Regions from separate parts of the Cytobacillus solani genome, predicted to be linked through region 4. Evidence: riboswitches for the same ligand, from Rfam matches in the RefSeq annotation. Region 4 holds a riboswitch; each other region holds the start of a gene.
The links. A riboswitch is a leader RNA that binds a small molecule or an ion and turns the genes downstream of it on or off. The one in region 4 is predicted to bind lysine.

Region 1: it holds a riboswitch for lysine, as region 4 does, so the genes downstream of both, FI644_RS13575 (Na+/H+ antiporter NhaC family protein) here and FI644_RS15925 (aspartate kinase) in region 4, are expected to answer to the same signal.
Region 2: it holds a riboswitch for lysine, as region 4 does, so the genes downstream of both, FI644_RS10065 (amino acid permease) here and FI644_RS15925 (aspartate kinase) in region 4, are expected to answer to the same signal.
Region 3: it holds a riboswitch for lysine, as region 4 does, so the genes downstream of both, FI644_RS10520 (transporter substrate-binding domain-containing protein) here and FI644_RS15925 (aspartate kinase) in region 4, are expected to answer to the same signal.

What each region holds. Positions count from the first base shown of each region.
Region 1 is NZ_CP041305.1:2,716,475-2,720,303, forward strand. It holds gene FI644_RS13560 (DUF72 domain-containing protein) at 1-299, shown strand, start outside; gene FI644_RS13565 (YunC family protein) at 365-667, shown strand; gene FI644_RS13570 (HD-GYP domain-containing protein) at 868-1,953, shown strand; lysine riboswitch at 2,101-2,307, shown strand; gene FI644_RS13575 (Na+/H+ antiporter NhaC family protein) at 2,337-3,104, shown strand; gene FI644_RS13580 (ABC transporter substrate-binding protein) at 3,413-3,829, shown strand, end outside.
Region 2 is NZ_CP041305.1:1,956,158-1,959,986, forward strand. It holds gene FI644_RS10060 (MFS transporter) at 1-1,107, shown strand, start outside; lysine riboswitch at 1,346-1,536, shown strand; gene FI644_RS10065 (amino acid permease) at 1,681-3,162, shown strand; gene FI644_RS10070 (DUF421 domain-containing protein) at 3,209-3,829, opposite strand, start outside.
Region 3 is NZ_CP041305.1:2,051,994-2,055,822, reverse strand. It holds gene FI644_RS10525 (amino acid ABC transporter permease) at 1-644, opposite strand, end outside; gene FI644_RS10520 (transporter substrate-binding domain-containing protein) at 710-1,564, opposite strand; lysine riboswitch at 1,712-1,894, opposite strand; gene FI644_RS10515 (DUF2804 domain-containing protein) at 2,003-3,019, opposite strand; gene FI644_RS10510 (hypothetical protein) at 3,166-3,829, shown strand, end outside.
Region 4 is NZ_CP041305.1:3,180,270-3,184,098, reverse strand. It holds gene FI644_RS15930 (YslB family protein) at 1-351, shown strand, start outside; gene FI644_RS15925 (aspartate kinase) at 406-1,635, opposite strand; lysine riboswitch at 1,795-1,975, opposite strand; gene uvrC (excinuclease ABC subunit UvrC) at 2,040-3,812, opposite strand.

The DNA of each region.
Region 1 (3,829 bases), 460 kb from region 4:
TGCTGGAACCGACGCACGAAGAAAAGGTTTTAGTGAGGTTTCACGGTCGTAATATTCATGGCTGGCAAAAGAAAAATGCTGATAATTGGCGAGAGGTTAGATATTTGTATCGATACAACGAGAGTGAACTTGCTGAATGGGCAGAATGGTTAAAGGTACTAGAAAAAAAGTGCAAAACGGTATATGCAGTTTTTAACAATAATTCAGGCGGCGACGCTGCTGACAATGCGAAACAGCTCATACAAATGTTAAATATTGAGTATAATGACCTTGCCCCTAGACAATTGGAGTTATTTTAAAATTCATTACACGCATTTCCATCCACTAGCATATTTTGATAGAGAGGGAAAGGAGTGTTTGATTTATGATTGACTTGAAACCTGTTGATATAAAGGGGCATACATTCCTATGCGTCTCCGTGGAATTGCCGAAAACAAATTTACTTGTAGTAACAAATGATAAAGGATATATTATGTGTGGGGCACTTGATGTCTCATTACTTAATGAGAAATTAAAGGATCGGAAAGTAATTGCTGGCAGGGCAGTGGGAGTAAAAACCATCGAACAGCTGCTTGAAGCACCATTGGAATCCGTCACGTATGAAGCGGAGTCGTTGGGCATTCATCGAGGAATGATAGGGAAAGAGGCTTTACTAAAAATGGTATAAAGGCATGCCAATGGAGCTGTTCACAAGATTTTGTGAAATAGACTTCAATTGGCTGCCTTTTTTGTTTTCTAATTTCAATATTTTTCGACATAATTAGAGTCTTACCTGTCACTTTTTAGCGAAAAAGGTTATTATAGTTAAAGGTGATAATGAATGAGAACGACATTGGAAAAACTTCGGAAATGTTATAGGAGTAATTTATGCGATTAGTGACAACCTCATCCGTAGAAGCTGGTACAATACTTGCGAAGACCATTTATAATGAAACAGGACAAATCTTGCTTAGTGAAGGTGTTGAGCTGAAGGAGAGTATGATTCAGCGCTTAAATTCATTAGGAATTAGTTATATTTTTATAAAGGATAGTCAAACGGATGATATTGAATACAAAGGAACACTATCCGATCCTATCCGAAGAAAAGCAATTCAAACAATAAATTCGACTTTTTTGGAGATCCAAAAGGATTCAAGTATATCCAGTTCATTTGTAGTTGAAAAGGCATCAAGACGTCTATCCGAATTGATTCGGTTTCTTATGACTGAGTTAGGAAGCAATAAAGAACTATTGAACTTACTTTCAGATGCTTATACATACGATAACTATATCTTCACCCATTCGTTAAATGTCACGTTATACTCATTAGCGCTTGGATTGGAGCTGAAACTTACGCCAAAGGAATTAGAAACATTAGGTTTAGGTGCTATTTTCCATGATATTGGAAAACTGCAGGTGCCGATAGATGTTTTGTTAAAACCAGGAAGATTAACGGAAGAAGAGTATGTTGCAATTAAAGAGCATGCGGAAGCTGGTTTTCAAATTTTAAGGAAGGTACAAACCATACCTCTCTTAGTTGCGCATTGTGCTTATCAGCATCACGAGCGTATTGATGGTTCGGGCTATCCTAGAGGAATTACTGGAAAAGACATTCACTTTTTTGGAAAAATCATTGCTGTTGCTGATGTATTTGATGCAGTAACATCGAATCGTGTCTATCGGAAAGCGATGCTGCCGCATGAAGGCTTAGAAATTCTATATGCAGGTTCTGGAACCTTATTTGAACAGAAAATTGTAGAAGCCTTTCGATTAGCTGTTGCCATCTATCCGGTCGGGATAACGGTAGAGTTAAATGATGGACGAAAAGGAATTGTTACAGGGCAAAATATAGGTTTAGGGGATCGTCCGATTATAAGAATTATGGAGCATAAAGGGGAACAAGTTCCACCATATGAATTAGATTTAAAAATTGAACTAAATGTGGTCATAGCGGAATGTGACACAGCCTTTTAATGCGTACAAAAGTTTAGAAAGATTTCATTAATAAAGAGTATTTTTTATTACGAAAATAGAATGGATACCTTCATTTTTATTATAGAACTTGTCACTAATCTATTATTCTGGTATAGTAATAAACAATTGAATAAACCTTATCATATCCGATGGGGTAGAGGTGCAGAATTTAAGAGTAAGCTGTGTGAGGATGACAACAAGGATCACAGCCTAAAGGGAATTTTGCCGAAGTAAATGAATTTGTGTCAACAATCATTTGCTGGGGTTACTTTGAATAAGGGTAATACTGTCATTATGAAGGACAAGCAGGAAATCTGCTTTACTAAGCCTTCATATTGGGGAGCTACAGGTCGTGATGGAGAATCTTATTACTTATAAGAGTAATGATAGATCACCTCTATCGTTACTCTTTTTTATTTTTTCTATCATTTATTGCATTAATTGGTACGATTCTAACATCAGATAATATAACGGAGTATTCAGCGTTCTCTGCATTTATGCAAATAATCCCGATGAATCTATATGTCTGGGCTACATTAGCAATGGTGTTCATTGTCGCATTCAAAGGGTTAGAAATTGGACCAATGAAAGTGCACGAACGGCATGCTGTAAAGGAAGGGGTGGTAGCAGACCCTACAAAGCCAGCTGCCGGGGAATTGAAAGATGATCTGCCGACAAGCACGAAAGGATCTGTTGGCGACTTGCTATGGTCAATCATTGCTCTTATTGTTGGAACAGTTGGAGCTATGCTTTGGACAGGAATTGCAGGGACCGAAGGAAGCGTGACAGTCTTAACAATTTTTGAAAATACAGATGTGACAAAATCACTCATTCTTGGTGGACTATTTGGATTAATTGTTACATTAGGATTTTTTATCCGCCAAGTCTTTGTTTTAAAGGGAGTGGGTGGACAAGTATTAGGATGGGGAGTTTGGGCAGGAACGAAATCGATGCTTCCGGCTGTGTACATTCTTCTATTTGCATGGGTGATTGCTGATTTAATCGGGCGTCTAGAAACTGGTAAATATTTAGCAGGTATTGCTGAGCGTACGAATTTAAATCCTTCATTTCTTCCCTTAATCCTCCTTGATTTTATAATAATAGCTGGCAGACGTTCGAAAGCCGAGTGGCAGAATATGCAAGTAGAATAAAAGAAAAGGGCTTTCTCTTGATGAGAGGGCCTTTTTATTGTTAAAAAAATAATGATAAGATATATTTTGAATAATTATAATTTTGCTAAAATATTGCTTTGACAGATTAATCTAAAAATATTATACTGTTTTTAGATTATATCAATTAGTCAGATAATACTAGGATTCATCATTATTTTTTTATTAGAAGGAAGAACTGACTATTTGCAGGGGGTAGATGTGAAAGGCAAACTGGTAAATGGACAGACAAAAAAACCTCAATACGATCTAAATGTTCAGAACAATCAGAAATAAAAGGGGGAGTAGAGATGTTTTTTAGAAAGAAAATTACTTCAGTACTTATGGCTTCGGCCTTGGTAGCCGGAGTATTAGCTGGCTGCGGCGGGGAAAAGGCTGGTACAGAGGGTTCAAAAGACTCTGGCGGAGGCGGAGATACAATTAAAATCGGTGCAAACCTGGAGCTATCAGGAGCTGTTGCTTCTTATGGGCAGGGGATTGCCGAAGGAATTGATCTTGCTGTTGAAGAGATTAATAATAGCGGCGGTGTAGACGGCAAGAAAATAGAAATCATTAAAGTAGATAATAAATCAGATGCTGCTGAAGCGACAAACGCTGCTATTAAATTGACAAACCAAGATAAAGTAACAGCTATCATTGGCGCAGCTACTAGTGGAAATTCAGTGGCACAAGCACAAATTGCCAACGATAATAAAACCATTCTACTA
Region 2 (3,829 bases), 1.2 Mb from region 4:
ATTATTGCAGCACTGAAAGTAGAATGGGATTTGACACCAGAACAAATGGGGTGGATCGGAAGTGTGAACTCAATCGGGATGGCTGTTGGAGCGCTCGTTTTCGGTCTATGGGCAGATAAGATTGGCAGGAAGAATATATTTATTATTACCTTGTTATTATTTTCTATTGGTAGTGGTCTTTCTGCATTAACAACTACCCTTTTTGCTTTCTTAGTTCTACGCTTTTTTGTTGGCATGGGGCTCGGTGGAGAATTACCTGTCGCATCAACTCTCGTTTCAGAAAGTGTATCAGCGAAAGAACGCGGGCGAGTGGTTGTATTACTTGAAAGCTTTTGGGCATTTGGCTGGTTAATTGCAGCACTTATTTCATATTTTGTTATTCCGTTATTTGGCTGGAAAGTGGCTCTAATCCTTAGTGCTTTACCTGCTTTTTATGCCATTTATTTACGGTTGAATTTGCCTGATTCACCGGCATTTTCGCCAAAGAAAGCAGAGAAACGGTCCATTCTCCAAAACGTCCGGGAAGTTTGGTCGAAGAAATACGCACGCTCCACTTTCGTACTTTGGATTGTTTGGTTCACGGTCGTTTTTTCATACTATGGGATGTTTCTTTGGCTGCCAAGTGTCATGGTGATGAAAGGATTTAGTATGATTCAAAGTTTTGAATATGTATTGATCATGACTCTAGCTCAGCTGCCTGGCTATTTTTCAGCTGCCTGGCTCATTGAACGAATGGGAAGAAAGTTTGTGCTTGTCACTTATTTGCTAGGGACGGCAGGTTCAGCCCTTGTTTTCGGTCAGGCAGAAACAACTGCAGTCCTTATCGTGTCGGGTATCTTTTTATCATTCTTCAACCTTGGTGCATGGGGAGCTTTATATGCATACACCCCTGAACAATATCCGGTTGTCATTCGTGGGACAGGCGCTGGTATGGCTGCAGCAATTGGACGTGTTGGTGGGATTCTTGGACCGCTCCTTGTTGGCTCACTTGTTGCTGCAGGTCATTCCATTGGTTTCATTTTTGCACTGTTTTGCGCAAGTATTGTCGTCGGTGTGATTACACTTGCCTTTTTAGGGAAAGAAACACGGCAGACAGAATTAACCTAGAAGAAAGTGTCCAAAAGTTAAAAGATAGGTACCAAGTCTTTTACCTTGATTAAAGATTAACAATAAATTTTTCGTGAGAAGAATGTATATATTTTCATTCAGATTCAATTGGTAAATAATAACCATTCCCTTTAATACAGCATTTGGGGATAAGAGAAAACAACGAGATATTGACTATTCTAAAATAGTATTATAAAGTTAGGAACGTAATAATTTCATATAACAAATCCTCATCAACCGATGAGGTAGAGGTCGCAGTTTTTATCAGTAAGGCGGACGAGATGCAGGGACATCACTTGACTCCGTTTGAAAGGAAAAGCTGCCGAAGCGTGCTTGTTTCTCTGATTAAGCATGCTGGGGCTGTCTCCAAATAGGAACAGAACTGTCACGATTGGCCCTACCAGCCATTCGTGTTGGGCTATCTTTCGGAAGGTATGATGCGGGCTATTTTTAATGTCACCTGAATCTACTTCGGTGGCATTTTTTATTCCAAGCTCCTTCCAGATTAGACAAGCTGATGGGTCTTCAGTTAGGGCCTTGTGCTAGAAAAATTGAAGAAAAGGAGTAACATCGATGAAAACAGCAGAAGTAAGAAAAGATAAATTAAGTAAAGGTACAATTTCTTCCGAAAAAGAAAATACCGGCTTAAAACGCAGTTTAAAATCACGCCACTTGACAATGATTTCTCTAGGCGGAACCATTGGAACAGGTCTCTTTCTCGCTAGTGGCGGAGCAATCCACTCCGCTGGTCCCGGAGGAGCTATACTATCCTATCTTGTGATTGGGATTATGGTCTATTTCTTAATGACAGGTCTTGCGGAAATGGGTGCCTATATGCCTGTTGCAGGAAGCTTTAGCACGTATGCCACTAAGTTTGTCGACCCATCACTTGGATTTGCACTTGGCTGGAACTATTGGTATAACTGGGCGATAACTATTGCAGCAGAATTATCAGCCGTCACGATGATTATGAAGTTTTGGTTCCCTCATACGCCTTCCATTATTTGGAGTGCAGTATTCTTAGTAATCATGTTTTTATTAAACTATCTATCAGTAAAAGGCTTTGGTGAAACGGAGTATTGGTTCGCCTTAATTAAAGTGGTTACTGTAATCATTTTCATTATTATTGGTATTTTAATGATTTTTGGAATCTTAGGTGGTCAGGTAATTGGTTTTAAGAATTTTACGGTTGGAGATGCACCGTTTCATGGCGGCTTTATGACCATGCTTGGGATCTTTATGGCTGCTGGCTTCTCCTTTCAAGGCACAGAATTACTTGGTGTTGCTGCAGGTGAAACCGATAATCCTAGTAAAGCAATTCCAAGAGCTGTAAAATCAGTATTTTGGCGCATCCTTCTATTCTATATCCTAGCGATTTTTGTAATTGGTTTAATCATTCCTTATACAAATGAGAATCTTGCAAGCAGCGATGTAACGGTTAGCCCATTCACGATTGTTTTCCAAAAAGCAGGAATTGCTTTTGCTGCTTCCGTAATGAATGCAGTGATCTTAACAGCTGTGCTGTCTGCCGGTAACTCAGGCATGTACGCTTCCACACGTATGCTATGGAATTTGGCCCGTGAAGGGAAAGCACCTAAGTTTCTTGGAAAATTAAATAAAAGAGGTGTTCCTGTAAATGCTTTGATTATCACATCATTAGTCGGAACACTTGCATTCTTGGCTTCATTATTTGGTGATGGTACTGTATATGTTTGGCTGCTAAACGCTTCAGGGATGTCAGGGTTTATCGCATGGCTTGGAATTGCCATTTGTCACTATCGATTCCGCCGGGCATTTGTTGCTCAAGGAAAAGACTTAAACCTCTTGCCATACAAAGCAAAATTATTTCCATTTGGCCCAATTTTTGCCTTTGTGGTTTGTGGCTTTGTCGTACTAGGACAAAACTATTCGGCATTTCTAGGAGATCATATTGATTGGAACGGTATATTGGTTTCTTATATAGGATTACCTTTATTCCTTATTTTATGGCTTGGGTACAAATTTACGAAAAAGACAAAATTGATCCCGTTAAAGGATTGTGATTTATCAAATTGACTTTATTGCACGCAGCAAGCGTGCTTTTTTTTATGCTTTATATGTTTTAGTTATATAAAAAAACTTTAAGGTTGTCTTGGCTATCAATGGTGGCAAACAGAACATTTTTTACTTCAGTCTGATATAAACTTTTTAAATTAGAAACAACCCATTCTTCACTCTTTTGAATTTGTTTTAATTCCTTGAAGTTAATTTTCCCTTCTTTAATGATGGTCTTTGGAAAATCGAATGGCTGTGTTTCCATCTGAATCGATGAAGGGGTTAAAGGTTCGTATTTTGGATCCAAAAAAACAGAAAATTTCCCATCTGCCTCCCAAATGGCTAAGGCTACTTTCTTTACATCTTCTATTTTTTCTTCTCGTAATTCTTCTAATAACACATCTAGAGATATCCTTGCTTTTTTTAATCCGTTATAGATGATTTCTCCATTCTCAACAATGGTTATTGGTGCAGGGGTAATCAGTCTTCTAAACCATGCCCATTTCAGGATTGTAAAAATGCCTCCAAGATAGAAGACCACCAATACAATGGTTGTAATGATAGACCCTTTGAGACCTAGATTTTCATCAGATAGAGGGTGAGCAATAATGTTTCCGATGACTAATGCAATTGCAAAATCGAGAGGTCTTAACTGGGAGATGGCACGCTGGCCCAATACTCTCGTTAC
Region 3 (3,829 bases), 1.1 Mb from region 4:
GTCAAAATGAAATAAATGATACATACGATAAAGAATGCTTCGAAATATCTAAAGTTATTGCCTGCCACCGTTTTCGTTTGGAAGAATAACTCAGTAACGGAAATGACACTTAGGACCGCTGTATCTTTTATATTAATGATAAATTGATTGCCTGTTGCTGGTAAAATATTGCGGATAACCTGTGGCATCACTACATGAGTCATTGTTTGAACATGATTCATTCCAATGGCTTGGGCTGCTTCATATTGTCCAGTATCAACTGAAATAATCCCCCCACGGACAATTTCAGCCATATATGCACCTGTGTTGATTGCTACAATAACGACCCCTGCAATAATCGGGTTCATTTGCCAGCCAAATGCTGCAGCAGAACCATAATAGATAACCATTGCCTGTACAATCATCGGTGTGCCACGGAAAAATTCTATATACACGGATAGGATGATGTTAATGAATTTTAAGAAGCCTTTCTTCGCTCCTTTTTCAGGTATTGGAATGGTGCGGATGATGCCTGCCAATAACCCGATCAATGCCCCAAAAATAGTTCCGATCAATGCAATCAAGAGGGTTACGCCTGCTCCGCGCAGAAACATCGGCCAGTTTGTTTCAATAATTTTTATAATCCATTCAAAACTTAAATCCATTCGTATCCTCCCCTTAAACGTGGAAGCCGACTACATTGTGCTGATGCAGCCGGCTTCACAAACCATTATTCTGCCGCTGGCTGATTTTTAATTGCAGCATCCATAATACTGATGCGTTCTTCCTCAGAAATACCAGCCAATATTTCGTTAATTTTTGCTGTTAGCTCACTATCCTTTGCAATCCCAACTGCGATAGCCGTATCATCCTCAGACGTCTTAAATCCTTCAGTGAATTCAACCATCGCGAAGTTATCATTTGCAGCTGATGCACTAACTCCCTCTGGACGTTCAGAAACATATCCGTCAATAACACCCGATTCTAGCGCTACCCTCATAGCCGGAAAGTTATCCATTGCTGGCTTTTTTTCCACTCCATCAATTTGATCAATAACTGAATAGTGGAATGTATTTAACTGTGCCGTTACCTTTGCTCCTTTGAAATCTTGGATCGAAGTTGCACCTTCATACTTTCCGCCTTTTTTGACAACCATGATTAAATCCGATTTGTAGTAGTTATCTGAGAAATCAATGGTTTCTTTACGTTCTGCTGTCGGTGACATCCCAGCAATAATCGCATCGATTTTTCCTGAAGTTAGCGATGGTACAAGTCCATCCCATTCTGTTTTCACAATCACTAGCTCTTTGCCTAACCCTTCAGCAATTTTCTTAGCGATTTCTACATCATATCCGCCTGCGTATTCTGCATTGCCATCGATTTTAACGCCACCGTTTGAATCATCCATTTGTGTCCAATTGAATGGTGCATAGCCAGCTTCAAGTCCTACTTTAAAGGTATCTTTTTCTGATGATGATCCTGATCCTTCTGTCTTCTTATCTGAATCACCGCTTGTTCCACAGCCTGCTAATAGAATAATGGCTGAAAGAGATATCGCTAAAAATAATGATAGTTTTTTCTTCATGCTATTTTCCCCCTATTTATTTGATTTAATAGTCTAATATATGCTTGACCTCTTGCCTTTAGGCATTTTACTAAAAACAAAAAGCGACCTGAGATGAACTCAGGTCGCAACGTTTATAGTTTGCCCCAAAATCCCTCTTCTTTCCCTAAATGAGATAGCACAACTCAACAAACCGGGTAAGTTCATTGAGACAGTCCTGCAGTTCTTAACTGCAGACCCAGCAAGCAATACTGAGAATATTACAAGCTTCGGCGATATTTCCTTCTCTCTAGCATCCTAGCTTCTCAAGCTCCACTACAGACTATTAAATACCGCGCCTCTACCTCATCAGCAAAGATGAGGTCTTATTAAATTATATTCATTATCCTACAGTAGTAAGCCTATTCTGTCAACTCATCAAAATTGGCACTTGCTACCAAAGAACTAGATTCGTTGAACTCACCAGCTTGCCTTATGATCCTCTGCCCACCCTACAAAGGATTCAATCATTATCTTTTCCCCATCATTCGTTCGAATATAACCGTTAAATGTACCAATCATTTGGTGAACGGAGGAACGAATAACCCATGCGTTCGTTGCTGCTTTTCGCTCAAACAATGGCTGAAACGTTAGAGACACTTGATCCGTTTCAGCTGTTTTCAATGTCCAAGGCTTCAAATAATTGCTGTTATCATATTCCCAACTGATGTCTTCATTGATTTTGCTTAGCTTTCTGTCGACCACAATTCCATTCTCAGTCTGTCCAGTTCCATCCGTCCATTGACCACCGAAATTTAGGCCAACTGATCTTCCATTGACAATCCCCGCAGCTTGAGCCCAATTCCATGTCGAATGATAGGGCCAGACTCCCCTGCCAAAATCCAAGCATCCAAAGGCATTTTCGTTATTAAAGATGTATTCCTTCCTATTCCAATGAACTGTTCCAGCTGCAGGAAGTGCTGTTTGTTTTGACGTAAACTGAAATCGTGTTTCACTCCACGGCACAACGACATTAATCGATTCATGCCCACGTGGACGTTCAACTCGTACTTCTGCAACTAACGGCTTATTTCTTCCGCTAAAATGCGGGCAATGAACACGTATACTTGTGGAATCTCCCTTTTCTTCAAATGAAATAGCCATTTGCTTTCCCTCAAATTTCACGGAGGCATTCACCTCTTCAGGCATTTTACAGCCGAATCCAAATGGAACAATGGCTGTCTGCTCCTGAAAACTAAGACTCTGTAAATCTAGCACATACACAAATAAAACAGCAGCATAATCCAAATGAGAAATTGTGACTGAAAACAAGAACTCTGGGCTTGTTACACACCAATAATTCCATTTTTTCTTCCGCAGGAACCTTCCCGACACATTGCAATTAAACAGCGGCTGCCTTGCCCAGCCGATGCTGTTTTCGGCTAATCGGCCATTCTCATCACACATATCTACTCGTTCTGTTATTTCTCTTGCCATCCTCTTAACCCCTCATCTCTATGTATACTTCATACTGTAACTCTACTATCTTTTGCAAACTTAATATGCATTCAGTTTCCAATGCCGAATATTATTCAGGCATTTGTACAAATTATATATATTCTCGATTTATCGGAGTGATCAGTGTGTATAATTCATATTGGTTTCTAGCTCTCATTGTTTTTAGTATTTCCATTTTTATTTTTAATCTTTTTAAAAAAAGAAATACAGGAACCCTGTTCCTTTTATTAGCTATGATTGGACTCGGCTTTATAATTGAAACGGTCATCTTTACTTTTTTAGGAAGCTATGAATATTATCCTAAATTCGTTAAAGGTCATCCCTTTTATGACAGTAACTTAGGCGCCTTTGCCTCAAATGCATTTGCTTTGCCAGTTATTGCAACCTTCATTGCAACCTTTCATCTAAATTGGATTTGGATTTTCCTTTTTGCCGGTTTATTTGTCGGTATTGAGTGGTTATTTCTAGAATTGCAAATCTATTCACATAATTGGTGGCGGTTAGCATTTACAGGGCTTGGATTGCCATTCTACTTTGCTACTGCAAAGATTATTTATCAATGGATTTTGAATCATCCAAGGAGATTTAAACAGAACTTGATTCTTTATTTAGCCATTGTTTCTATTTCGTGCAGTGCCCACATTCTGCCAATTATTTTTTTCTCAAATCGAATATACAATCCTGGATGGTTTGAATATCTGGAACGTGATACCGTTGCTTTTGCAGACATATTCTTTTTAATCGATTCTCTTTATTACTGCCTAATTATTCATATCAACTGGAAAACAA
Region 4 (3,829 bases):
GATGATGCACCAGAGATTTTATACTGGGCAGGAAAAAGACTTGCACGTAAATATCCTATGGAAACTTTTGATGAAATTTCAGCGTTTTTTCAACAAGCAGCTTGGGGCAGCCTAACGATCATTAAAGAGTCAAAAAATGAAATGGAGCTGGAATTATTCAGCCCATTAATTAAACAGCGCTGCAGGGAAAACAGTGAATCTACTTTTCAGCTCGAAGCTGGATTTATTGCACAGCAGATTGAGCTCCAAAAAGAAGTAATCTGTGAGGCATTTGAACATCCTAATAAAAAGAAAAAGGGAAAAATATACTTTACCGTTAAGTGGGATAAAAAGGATACCATTCAGCCCTAAATAATCATTCATGTAAAAAGCTTTCAAGCATTCGAATGCTTGAAAGCTTTTTTACTAGGATATAACTGGAGAACCTGAAAGCTGAAAGGCCTCATGCAATACTTCAACTGCATGAATCATTTCTTCATGCTCTATGACCGTAGATACCTTGATCTCAGAGGTGCTGACCATTTTAACAGCAATATTATTCTCCGCCAATACTTCAAACATTTCAGCTGCTACCCCTGGGTTTGAAACCATTCCTGACCCCACAATCGATACTTTGGCAAGTCCAGCCTCTGATTCTATCCGTTCATAATTCAGCTTCTTCTTACTGTCTTCTAGTACATGAATCGTTTCTGCCAAATCTTCATTTTTAATTGAAAAAGATAAGTTAGTCAATTGTTCTGCTAGTGTGCTCTGTATAATAATATCTACATTTATATGATTTTTGGCTAATTCAGTAAAAATTACAGATAGCCCTGTTAAGGAATTCGGCATGCCAATAACAGTTACTCTCGTAATATTATCTTCAAAGGCTACTCCCCGTACTACTAAATTTTGTTCCATTGCCGCTTCCTCCTCAATAATCGTACCTGCTTCTTTTTCTATACTTGACCTGACTTCTAACAGTATTTGATAGTTTTTGGCAAACTCAACTGCTCTTGGATGTAAAACACCTGCACCTAAATGGGCAAGCTCTAGCATTTCGTCATATGATACCGCCAAAAGCTTTCTTGCATCTTTAACATAGCGGGGATCTGTTGTAAAAACACCAGTCACATCCGTGAATATTTCACATTTATCCGCATTAAGTGCCGCAGCCAAAGCTACAGCAGTTGTATCAGACCCGCCTCTGCCTAGGGTTGAAATAGCCCCTTCCTCCGTTATTCCCTGGAATCCAGCCACAACAACAATTGTCCCCTCTGCCAGTTCTTTTTCTACTTTTTCTGTATTTATACCTATTATTCTAGCATTCCCATGAACAGGCTCTGTCTTAATTCCTGCCTGCCAGCCAGTGAGAGATATAGCTGGATACCCTCTTTCTGTTAATGCCATTGCTAATAATGAAATGGTGATCTGCTCCCCAGTTGTTAAAAGCATGTCCATTTCTCTTCTGCTCGGCTGTGAAGAAATTCCTTTTGCGAGATCAACGAGATGATCAGTCGATTTTCCCATTGCTGATACGACGACAACAACATTGTTTCCTTTTTCTCTTTCCTCGATTACCCGACTTGCCACGCCTTGAATTTTCTTAGCATCTCCTACTGAGGTTCCACCAAATTTCTGCACGATTACTCCCACTTTATTCCCTCTCTCTGCCTTTTCTTGTGGCTGATTTCTTCTTACTTATACTCATCCTCTAAAACCTATTTAGTACGAATGAATTTTGGGCATAGAAAAAAGCAATGAGAATCTATCCCATTGCTGTGAGTCACCCGTATAAAAAGACATACGTGCACACAGTGAGATAGCTCTCCAAGATATTAATTATCTTGACAATCTTGCATTTATTAAATGCAAAACCAGCAAAGAAAGCGATGAGACTTTCTTCACTTCGGCAAACATTCCCTTTCAAAGCTTTTCATTGAAGCTCATTCTTCTCCAAGCCTTTACTTATGAAGTTTGCACCTCTACCTTCACTTTAACGTTATAAAGTGATATTAAATTTTCAGTAATTATAGCATATTCATTTTTTTCAAACAATACTATTCTTGCAATTTTTTCATTAATTCCTCCGCTACATTTACCGGAATGCCAATTTGTGTGAACTCTTCGATCGTTGCTTCTTTCATTTTCTTTATAGATCCAAACGTTTTTAACAGCTGTTTTTTTCGTTTTTCGCCAATTCCCGGGATATCATCAAGCATCGATTGAAATGCACTTTTTCCACGAAGCTGTCTATGGAAGGTGATTGCAAAACGATGTACTTCATCTTGAATCCTTTGCAGCAAATAAAATTCCTGGCTGTTTCGTGCCAATGGAATGATTGCAAGCGGATTTCCGTATAGGAGCTGGGATGTCCGATGCTTCTCATCCTTAACTAGTCCTGAAATAGGAATATCTAGATTCAGCTCATTTTCTAGTATATCTCTTACCGCTTCAACATGCCCTTTGCCTCCATCAATAATGATTAAATCCGGGAGAGCCAAGCCTTCCTTCAGCACACGTGTATAACGCCTGCGAACAACCTCCCTCATAGATTCATAATCATCAGGACCTTGGACAGATTTTATTTTGTATTTTCGATATTCCCTTTTTTCTGGTTTGCCGTCGATAAAAACAATCATCGCAGAAACTGGATCTGTTCCTTGAATATTGGAATTATCAAATGCCTCAATTCGGTGCGGGGTATAAATTCCAAGCTGCTGACCTAGGCTTTCTACCGCCTTAATCGTTCGATCCTCATCACGCTCAATTAGAGAGAACTTCTCCTTCAATGCTATCTTCGCATTTTTATATGCAAGCTTTACCAATTCTTTTTTCTGTCCACGCTGAGGGACTAAAACTTTAACCTCCAAAAATTCTGCTGCCATTTCAGCATTGATGGAGTCTGGAACCAAGATTTCACGTGGCTTAAAATGGTTGGCTTTTGAGTAAAATTGACCAAGAAAGGTCAACATTTCTTCTTCTGGCTCATTATGGATCGGAAACATCGATACATCACGCTCGATTAATTTCCCCTGTCTAATAAAGAAAACTTGTACACACATCCATCCTTTGTCGACCGCATAACCAAACACATCACGATCAGTCATATCTGTAGAAGTAATCTTTTGTTTTTCCATTGTCGCATCAATATGAGCAATCTTATCTCGAAATTCCTTTGCCCTTTCAAAATCCAGCTCTTCAGCAGCTGCCGTCATCTTCTCTGTTAAATCCTTTTTAATATCCTTATAGCCCCCGTTAAGAAACTTTGTAATCTCATCAACCATCTGTTTATATTCCTGTTCGCCTACCTCGTTCACACATGGTGCGAGACATTGTCCTAAATGGTAATATAGGCAAACTCGGTCAGGCAAGGTTGTACATTTCCTTAATGGATAAATCCGATCTAATAGCTTCTTCGTCTCATTTGCTGCTTGTACATTTGGATAAGGACCGAAATATTTCCCTTTATCTTTTTTTACTTTTCTTGTTGTAATCAGGCGCGGATGCCTCTCTGCTGTTAATTTAATAAAAGGATAGCTTTTATCATCCTTAAGCATAACATTATATTTCGGATCATATTTTTTAATTAAATTCATTTCAAGAATGAGTGCTTCCATATTGGAGGAGGTTACAATATATTCGAGGTCTTCAATTTCATTTACAAGCCTTAATGTCTTCCCGTCGTGTGATCCTGTAAAATAAGAGCGGACTCGATTTTTTAATACTTTTGCTTTCCCAACATAAATGATCGTCCCTTGACGGTCTTTCATTAAATAACAGCCCGGCTGATCAGGCAGGAGCATTAATTTATTTTTTATAATTTCATTCATCCGATGTCACCTCCCGA